One region of the Paenibacillus sp. FSL R5-0486 genome, then DNA from elsewhere that is predicted to be linked to it. Evidence: riboswitches for the same ligand, from Rfam matches in the RefSeq annotation. Region 1 holds a riboswitch; the other holds the start of a gene.

Region 1 (5,022 bases):
CGATGATGTGCATGATTTCGCCTGGGCGGCCTCACCCGATTTTGTGTACGCCGAGGAACCCTTCTCTGCACCCAATGTGCCTGGTGTACGAATCAAGTTATATCTGGACCCAGCTCATCAGGATCTGAAAGAACGTTATTTCTACGCCGCGAAGGCCGCTCTAGCCAATTATAGCAAATGGTTTGGCCCATATCCTTATGCTACCTTATCCATCGTAGTTCCACCCAAAGCGGGGAATGGCGCTGGAGGTATGGAATACCCTACGCTAGTTACAGCCTTTGGAGCCGATGACACCACGCCAGGTTATGACCTGGAACGAACCGTAGTCCACGAGATCGGACACCAGTACTTCTACGGCATGGTTGCCAGCAACGAATTCGAGGAAGCCTGGCTGGATGAGGGATTCACCTCTTATGCAGAAGACAAACTGATGGAGCAGGAATACGGATTGATTCCGAATCTGCCGGTACAATCGGGACTGATTACATCTCCTTCATCCTTAACACAAGAGTCCTGGAAGTTCGATTCACAGGATGAGTATGCAGCCAATGTCTACACACGCGGCAAGCTAGTATTGCTCGGCATTGAACATCAAGTTGGTGCCAAGAAGATGGAGCGTATTCTCTCTACCTATGTGAAGAAGTACCGTTTCAAACATCCCACATCCGCTGATTTTCAAAAGGTTGTGGAGCAAGTGACCCGCACTTCCTGGTCTGATTATTTTGATCAATACGTCTATGGTAATGGGATGGCTGACTTTGCTGTAGAGAAGATTCGTATTACGCCCGTACAGAAAGACGGTCAAACATTGTACGAGTCATCCGTGACGATCGCAAAAAAAGGTAGTGATTACAGCGCCGTTCCTGTTCGCATTGCTTTTGAAGACGGGCATATCCTCACCAAGCAATGGAATGGCAAAGAAGATCGCATCACGTATAAATTAACTCACACATCCCCCGTATCCTGGGCCATGACCGATCCCCTGTACTCGATCGTGCTGGAGAACCGCCATATGAACAATTTCCTGAAATCCGGACTGGATGAGCAGACGAAGTCCCGCTGGAGCATGAGTGTAACCAAACTAATAGAAGCCATATTCGGAGGTCTGTCATGGTGAGGTGGAAACGGTGAAAGCGAAAATACGTGAAGGCTGGTTTCTCGTCCGTCAGCATATGTTCATTGCCGCACTCTTATTTCTCTATCAACTCATTTGGGGATATTTCTTCTATCGAATGGTACAATCGGCCGTCATCCCACTGCTCCTTCGCTATCCAGATGCTGATGCCGGTGAGCTGAGTACACTTTTGTTCAAAATGGAAAGTCAACTTAACCTGTCTACCCATCCGGAGGTTCATCGTTATCTATGGATTCTCGGGGGCATGCTGCTGGTTCGCATGTTGATCAGCCCCCTCATTCAGGCAGGACTGCTCTACTCACTTCAGCACTTTAATTCTACAGAAGAGCGTATCCCCTTTGTCCGCGGAATCAAAAATCTGTGGAAACCGATGCTACTGCTCCACACCATACGTACATTATTGATACTTCTGCCCGCCTACTGGCTCATACCGAAGCTTTACTCAATTCTCATGGACGGATTTCATTCCCTTCAATTACTTTTGCCTGGTATACCTTATGTTGCTTCCTGGATTGTATATGGTTGGATCATCCACCATGTCATACTCTACATGCAGTTCGGTGTTTCGGCACCAGAAGGAGAAGGCGGGGCTCACGGTACCCTCAAAGCCCTCTGGATTGCACTGCGTCATCTCATCGCCGTAATCGGCATTGCACTCCTGCTGGGCGGAGTACACCTACTCGTCTTTGGGGCATTCACTACAGCCTCATGGTTATTAACGGGACTTACCGGACTTATACTACAACAGACGTATCCACTTGCCAGGTGTCTATTGAGTCTGTGGAAAATATGCAGCCATTTCCGATTATGGCAGTCCAAAATATCCAAAGGTGAGAGCAGATAGTTTAAAAATTGTTACCATCACATGTTAAACTCATGGCCTAATATGTACTTATAAATAGGCAAACCTCAACCTTTCCCCGTCAAAGGTCGAGGTTTTTTTTGCTAAATTTGTTGCTAAACGTTGCCAAAGCCGTACTCCTCTGTTACAATAATCGCAGTGAGTTTTTAGTAACAACTTTGTAATATTTACATTCATATTTGTAACTACTTAAAATTAAATCGTCATTTCTTGATTTCGCAGGTGCATAACTAGCATAGCCAAATTCCTGGCACCTGGGAAGCGGGGGAACCAGTTATGGGTGAATTGATCTTGCTACAGAGGGATCATAGGGGACCTTCAACCGAATCCTTAAGCTAACCTCGCAGGCGTTGGAAGGGGAATATCTCTTGTTCAAGAAGAAATTAACCGCAGCTGTACTTAGCATCACATTCGCTTTATCGCTTGGTGCAGGTAGCGCATTCGCAGATTCAAAGATGGACAAAGTAATTGATTCAGCAATGGGAACTACATATCAAAGTGGAGGAACAACGCTCAACGGCTTTGACTGCTCCGGATTTACACGGTATGTATTCGACAAGTTGGGTATTGATTTAGCACGCCAATCCAGTTCCCAATTCGACATGGGCGATTCCGTATCCCGCATGGAAATGAGAGCTGGCGATCTGGTGTTCTTTAATACAACAGGTAAAGGCGTATCCCATGTAGGAATTTTTGTAGGGGATGGAAAGTTCGCACACTCCTCTTCTTCCAAAGGCGTTACGATCAGTGCATTGAGTGAAAACTATTGGGCCAATCGTTATGTTGGCGCAAAACGGATTATGAGCACGGACGCATATGAATCACTGGCCCTTGACTAGGGACAAGCTGAGCAACATGATGCTGTAACCATTAAACATACTGGAACGAAGCAAGAAGCATAACAGAACCGCCCGGTACATTCTCCGCAGGAATGTATCCGGCGGTTTTTTTGTGCTTCAATCCTTATTCATGTTGCAAGTTATACTCGGGGCATATCCTGCGACATCAACAGGTTCATTTTGCGTTCGTTCGTCCGTGCCCTTATGATGTTTTTACCCATCCCGTTATAATATAAACGAAATTACCGGAACTTTTGTTTCATTTTTTTTCTTGGGAAGGAAGACTTGCTAAATGAACATCACTTTTGTAGAGTGGACAAAGAGTTCTGTTTCAAGGAAAGGAGCATGCAGGTGTATGAAGGAAACCCCTGTGACGTTTCACGTTGTACCCATGCGAGAAGAACATGCGGAGCTTATCTGCAGTTGGCAGTATGATCCGCCTTACAATATCTACAGCTGGCTCCCCTGGGAGCAGATGAAAGCTCTGGAAGTGGAATTCGGAGATGCACAGCTGCGGCAGGAGCAATATGCGAGCGTCCTGGATCAGAACGATCGTATATGTGGGTTTGCTCAATACTTCCCACTTCAAGGGGTAACCCGGATTGGCCTTGGCATGCATCCAGAGCTGTGTGGTCAGGGTCAAGGGACAGCTTTTGTCACTGCCATTGTACAAGAAGCCATTCGCCGAAATCCCACGAATGAGATTGATCTGGAAGTACTCACTTGGAATGCTCGTGCCATTCAAGTCTATCTGAAGAGTGGATTTGTCACCCATGATACATACGAACGGCAGACCCCAACCGGCTTGAAGCCCTTTCACTGTATGGTTTATGAAGGGCCTCGCGGTTAGAATCCATTGCAAAACAACCAAATTTGCCCCTTGTTATGTGATTAGTTCAAAAAATTCCCACAAAATGCTATGATGTCAGTACAGGTTCCGTTATAATGATATGGATAGTTTCAGGTTAGATGATCTTTCATTCTGGAGGGGACATAAGGGATGCACAAATGGATCATGAGCGGAGTATTTTTTGCAGCATGCGCTTTAGCTATTGTTTTAATGTTTACGCTTCCAGGGAAAGAAGAAGTGGCTGAAGAAGCCAAGCCAACCATGCCGGAAGTAACATTGGATGCCGGACAGGCTGAAGCACTGGTCAAAGCCAATTGTATCTCCTGTCACGGGGATCAGCTTCAAGGTGGCGTAGGACCTGCTCTGGCTAACATCGGCAGCCAGGATGATCTGGAGAAGATCTATTCTACGATTGTCAAAGGTAAAGGTGGTATGCCTTCCTTCAAGGGCAAACTGCAGGACGAAGAGATTGCAAATATCGCCATGTGGCTGTCAGAGAAGAAATAATCTCTGCACACGCATAACAAAGAGGCGCTTAATCCCCTTTTCGGAGAATAAGAGCCTCTTTGTTATATCAATTATTAAGCCTCTGCGGCATGCTCAGCCAAAAAGGCCTCAACTTCACGTGCGTACGGCATCCCGGACTGGGCGCCGAGCTTTGTCACGGATAACGCCGCCGCACCCATGGCAAAGCCTACGGCCGCGTCCAAAGTCTCACCGCGCGCGAGAGCTACCGCCAGCGCGCCGTTGAAGCAATCGCCAGCGCCGGTCGTATCGACGGCGCTTACGGCGTAGCCGGGCGCACGGCACGCGCCGGCACGCCCTGCTTGTACGCGGCCACCAGGCGGCGCCGCGTACACAGCCCCCTCGGGGCCGAGCGTCGTGACGACAGCGGCCCCGAGGGATGCGGCGAGCTCTGCGACCGCCGCATCCAGGTCTTCCGGCCGGAGATGATCCCGGCCGGTAAGCACGGCAAGCTCACTGCGGTTCGGCGTGACAACGTCGACGCACCGCAGGAGCTCCTGGGGCAGACCCGGCACCGCGGGAGCCGGGTTGAGCACCACCAGTGCGCTGCCTTCAGCCGCCAGTTGGGCGGCGCGGGTAACCGCTGGCAGCGGGATCTCCAGCTGCAGCAGCACCGCTGCGGCTGCAGTCAGGCTTTTTACCGTATCCGCCTCTTCCAGCATCTCAGGCACCACTTTCCCATTCGCACCAGGAATAACAATAATCCGGTTGTCTCCCCGAGAGAGCCAGATGGAAGCCGTCCCTGTTACCGTTTCTTCCAATATGCGAACCCGCGAGGCATCTGCACCACTTTCCGTCAGACTGTGCAGCA
Region 2 (5,022 bases), 3.3 Mb from region 1:
ATTCGCACAATAAAGCAATGGTAGGGCCGGGTTTGGCGGCTGAATAGGTTCCGATAAAGGCTGTCTCCAGACCGAGGATTGGAGCCTCTACAGTGAAACCGTGGAAGAACAGTTCTTCTTTCAAACGGGCAGAAGCGAGATACTCTTCATTTCCCAGTTCGGGGTTGGCACCGATATATGATGAAATGGCTTTAAAACGGGAAGCATATTGATCAATAACCGTCAGAATTTGTGATTTGTTAGCTGTCATTAGTAAACTCCTTATGCAAAAATGAAAATAATTCATTGATTATATCATGTTTGCTTTATTTTTTCAGAAACAAGTCAAGATTTGTATTGTCAAAATGCATTGCATAATCATGCATTGTACTTTATAATGACTCAGTCATCAACATGAGAAGCATACAAAGTATTGTAAGGGGAGAGAAAAAGGTTGAAATTAATAAGTCGTTACACCATGATGCTGTTGACCTTTGTTATTCTGCTGACGACTGCCGTTCCTGTGGCACTTGCAAGTGGAACTACAGATAATTCAAGCAGTAAAAAGCTGGTGCTCGGTACAAGTGCCGATTTTGCACCATATGAATTCCATAAAGTGATTAATGGCAAAGATGAAATCGTCGGTTTCGATATTGAGATCGCCAAAGAGATTGCCAAAGATCTTGGCGCTGAGCTTGTGATTGAGGATATGGGCTTCGACGGTCTTCTGCCTTCATTGCAGAGCGGGCGTGTTGATCTGGTGATTTCAGGTATGACGCCGACGGATGAGCGGAAGAAAAGTATCGATTTTTCCGACACCTATTATAAATCAAAACAAGTGATTATGGTTCGCAATGTGGATAAAGACAAATATCCAACCATGGCAGAACTTGAAAATGCGAAGATTGGCGTTCAGAAAGGCTCCATTCAGGAAACGATCGGACAGAGTATTCCAGGAGCGAAGCTTACTGCGCTGGATAAAATCTCGGATATCGTGCTTCAACTGCAAACAAAACGCATTGACGCGGCAATCGTTGAAGATACCGTTGCTGTAGGTTATCTGGACGATATCATTGGACTTGCTGCTGCTGTTCCGGACGAAGAGCAAGCAGAAGCGGCAATCGGGATTCGTAAAGGTAATACCGAGCTGCTAGCTGCAGTAAATGGAACACTGGAGCGACTGAAAAGCGAAGATAAAATCAATCAGATGGTGACGGACGCCAGCCTCTTGATGGCGGATAAAGCGAACAAATCACAAAATATTTTCCAAGTATTCTGGGAGTACAAAAGTTTCTATGCTACAGGTGTAGGATACACACTTCTGTTGTCTGCACTTGGGGTTATCTTCGGGGTAATTATTGGATTGATCATCTGTTTGTTCCGTTTGCATGACGCTGCAATCTTGCGCTGGATCGGTACGGCTTACGTTGAAGTGATCCGTGGCACACCGATGTTGGTACAGTTGATGATTATTTACTATGGTTTTTCCCTGAGCTTTGGCATTAACTTCACTGCACTTCAGGCAGGTATCATTACACTTTCAATCAATAGTGGTGCCTATCTGGCGGAGATTTTCCGTGCAGGTATCCAAGGTGTGGATCGTGGTCAGTTGGAGGCAGCGCGTTCATTAGGTATGGGAAGAGGCGCCGCGATGCGTTATATCATATTGCCACAAGCCTTCAAAGCTGTATTACCAGCGATCGGTAATGAATTCATAACTATCATCAAAGAATCCTCCATTATCTCCGTTATCGGTATGGTGGATATTATGTATCAGGCAAGTGTAGTCAAGAACATTACGTACCAAGGGTTGAGTCCATTTTTGATTGCAGCAGCCATCTACTTTGTAATGACGTTCATTTTGTCCAAGCTGCTGGGACGACTGGAAAGGAAGTTGAGTGCAAGTGATAGACGTTAGACAATTACACAAATCTTATGGAAATAACGATGTGCTTAAGGGCATTAACGTGACGATTGGCAAAGGTGAGGTTGTCGTGGTCATCGGTCCTTCCGGTTCAGGTAAAAGTACTTTCTTACGTTGTCTGAATCTGCTGGAACAGCCTACCTCAGGAGAGATTGATTTTGAAGGCGTGTCAATCACGGACCCCAAGCATAACATTAACGCAACTCGTGAGAAAATGGGCATGGTGTTCCAGCACTTCAACCTGTTCCCACACAAAACGGTACAGCAAAACATCACGATTGCTCCGATTAAAGTGAAGAAACAATCCACTCAGGAAGCGGAGAAAATTGCCTCTGATCTGCTTAACACCGTGGGCTTGTACGATAAAAAAGATACATTCCCGAATCAGCTGTCTGGTGGACAGAAACAGCGGATCGCCATTGCTAGAGCATTGGCCATGCAGCCGCATGTGATGCTGTTTGACGAGCCTACGTCGGCACTGGACCCTGAGATGGTCGGCGAAGTGCTGGATGTCATGAAACGTCTTGCAGAAGGCGGAATGACGATGGTCATCGTAACCCATGAGATGGGTTTCGCACGTGAAGTGGGAGACCGCATCTTGTTCATGGATGGCGGGGTTATTGTGGAAGAGGGAACACCTGATGAGGTGTTTGGAGCACCCAAAAATTCACGTACACGTGATTTTCTTGCGAAAGTACTCTAAACGATGTGATCAAATAGCGTTACTGACTTCGAGTCGGTAACGCTATTTTTTATGGATAATAATGACGTATGGATTCGGAAAAGTAACTATTCTGTTACCAAATATAAAGGAATCGGGTCAACCAAACTTTCTGAATTAACCAGTATTCTTACAAATGCTTACATGCTAAAAACCATTTGGTAAGAATTACTACAAGTTCAGGTTACAAAATTGTGATATATTGAACTCTGCCGAAACTTCCGGATAGGGAGTGCGGGGGATGTAACGATGCAGATTGTGCAGGGGGAAAGATCTACAGCACACTGCTTGGGGTGAATTGGGTACATAACGTTTCAAATGTAACGAAGAACCTATAGGGTGGGCTCCTCATCCGAATCCGACAACTAACTTCGCAGGCACAATGAGGGAGGAAGACCATGATTAACAAGAAACGTATAGCCAAAACAGCAGTAGCATTAATGACAACAGCAATGCTCATTCAAGCCGTTCCGGCTCACGCCGATTCAGTTCATGTGGCCAAAGAAGGGGATACCTTCTACACCTTATCAAAACAATATGGAGTAGCACTCAACACGTTAATTAAAGCAAACAACGACATTTCGGCTTACAACATTTATGGTGGTTTGAAAATTACGATTCCCGGTAAGGCAAACAATGTAGCAGCCGCTGCGGCAACGGAGAGCAAGACCCAAGCGAAGACTGTTGCTACAGCAAGCTTGGACGTCAACGCAGATAACAAAGTTGTTCAAGCCTGGGGTAAAACATTCGATTACAGCAAAGCTGTGAACGTAAAAGCAACGGCATACTCTGCAGATCCGTCTGAAAATGGAGGCTGGGGTGCAGTCGATTATTTCGGAAATGACCTTGAACTGGGTACGATTGCAGTTGATCCAAGTGTAATTCCACTTGGAACCAAAGTACTGGTAACTGGTCACAGCCATCCAGGATTGCCAAAACAAGCTTTTGTAGCCACAGCGCGGGATGTGGGCGGTGCAATCAAAGGTCACCGGATTGATATCTTTATCCCGGGTAGCAAACAGTCTGTAAGCTCATTTGGTTTTCAGGATATCGAGCTGTACATTCTGAAGTAGAGAGAAAAGAACATTTAAAATGAATTCAAACAGGGTGTCTGCCAGTCGCTAATTCGCGATTGAACAGCACCCTTTTAATATTCTCATTTATTTCTACCACGGTCATCTTAATCTTTGGCCTTGGGCAATCCCAGCATTTCGTCCAAGGTGACCAGTTCATATCCCCGATTACGTAGTTCCTCAATAATTTCAGGCAAAGCCTCAATCGTGCCGTTCAGGTTTGACCCTACACCGCCTCCAGCATGTTGCAGAACGATGGAGCCGGGTTTTACGGCAGAAAGAATGTTATCTTTCACCTGTTCCTTTGAAAGGCCTTTCCAGTCCAGGGAGTCTACGTTCCAGTTCACAATGCTATAGTGTTGTTTGGCAGCCCATCTCAGCTGTTCTTCATTAATGTCTCCATAAGGTGGCCGAATCATCTTGGGCGTATATCCTGCCAAACGTTGGATAATATCCCCGGTATGTAAAATTTGTTTGCGAAAGGCATTCATCGACAGTTTACTGAATTCAGGATGATTGTAGCTGTGATTACCAACCATATGCCCTTCCTTAACGATGCGTTTCACCAGATCCGGATGTTTCTCAGCACGACTACCCACGATGAAGAATGTAGCTCTGACATTGTATTTCTTCAATACATCCAGTACTTGTGGAGTAAATCGTGGATCAGGTACATCATCAAAAGTCAGTGCAACCTTCTTGGTTGAAGGACCATTGGTTTTGAACGTATCGGCATATTTTTGACGTAATTGTCCCAATGTCAGTTGTTCTTCTTCCGCAGAATCCGAACCTGATACTGATTCACTTGGCGGGCTTGAAACATCCCGCGATGAAACTGGAGCATGAGATCCCCCGAGAAAAATAACGATAACCATCAGCATAATGAGGCGTACGCGCATAATAACGGCCTCCTTTTCCAAAATGACGTTCTCCTTGGTATGCCCGGGGGTTCCATAAAATATGCGTAGTGTGAGAAGTTTCATTGCGGATTTATCTTATGACAGCCATAATTCCTCCATACATAACATATAGAAAAGGATAGGTGGATGGGTATGAGTACATATGATTTGAAATCCATACGTTTACAGGTGATTGAAGCAGGAGAAGATAAGGTTTTTCTCGTTACCGGAGGAAAGGCGCATATTGGCGCCGTAGCAACGTTCTACGTGGATCATGAGCGCGTAAGCGGGACGACAGTCCATATTCCTGGGCATAAAGAACAAGAGCTGTGTGAGCGGCTTGCCCGAAAGGCTGCCTTGCAGCTGAAAGTAACCGTTACGGTGATCATGGGTATCCATTTTGATTCCATCACGCGGATGCAGATC

The links. A riboswitch is a leader RNA that binds a small molecule or an ion and turns the genes downstream of it on or off. The one in region 1 is predicted to bind cyclic di-AMP.
Region 2: it holds a riboswitch for cyclic di-AMP, as region 1 does, so the genes downstream of both, MKY01_RS18025 (3D domain-containing protein) here and MKY01_RS00525 (C40 family peptidase) in region 1, are expected to answer to the same signal.

What each region holds. Positions count from the first base shown of each region.
Region 1 is NZ_CP150237.1:107,290-112,311, reverse strand. It holds gene MKY01_RS00535 (M1 family metallopeptidase) at 1-1,117, shown strand, start outside; gene MKY01_RS00530 (hypothetical protein) at 1,128-1,979, shown strand; cyclic di-AMP (ydaO/yuaA leader) riboswitch at 2,225-2,362, shown strand; gene MKY01_RS00525 (C40 family peptidase) at 2,402-2,836, shown strand; gene MKY01_RS00520 (GNAT family protein) at 3,192-3,686, shown strand; gene MKY01_RS00515 (cytochrome c) at 3,837-4,193, shown strand; gene rbsK (ribokinase) at 4,268-5,022, opposite strand, start outside.
Region 2 is NZ_CP150237.1:4,059,421-4,064,442, reverse strand. It holds gene MKY01_RS18040 (M20 family metallopeptidase) at 1-250, opposite strand, end outside; gene MKY01_RS18035 (ABC transporter permease subunit) at 434-1,897, shown strand; gene MKY01_RS18030 (amino acid ABC transporter ATP-binding protein) at 1,884-2,606, shown strand; cyclic di-AMP (ydaO/yuaA leader) riboswitch at 2,825-3,020, shown strand; gene MKY01_RS18025 (3D domain-containing protein) at 3,023-3,697, shown strand; gene MKY01_RS18020 (polysaccharide deacetylase family protein) at 3,805-4,596, opposite strand; gene MKY01_RS18015 (hypothetical protein) at 4,750-5,022, shown strand, end outside.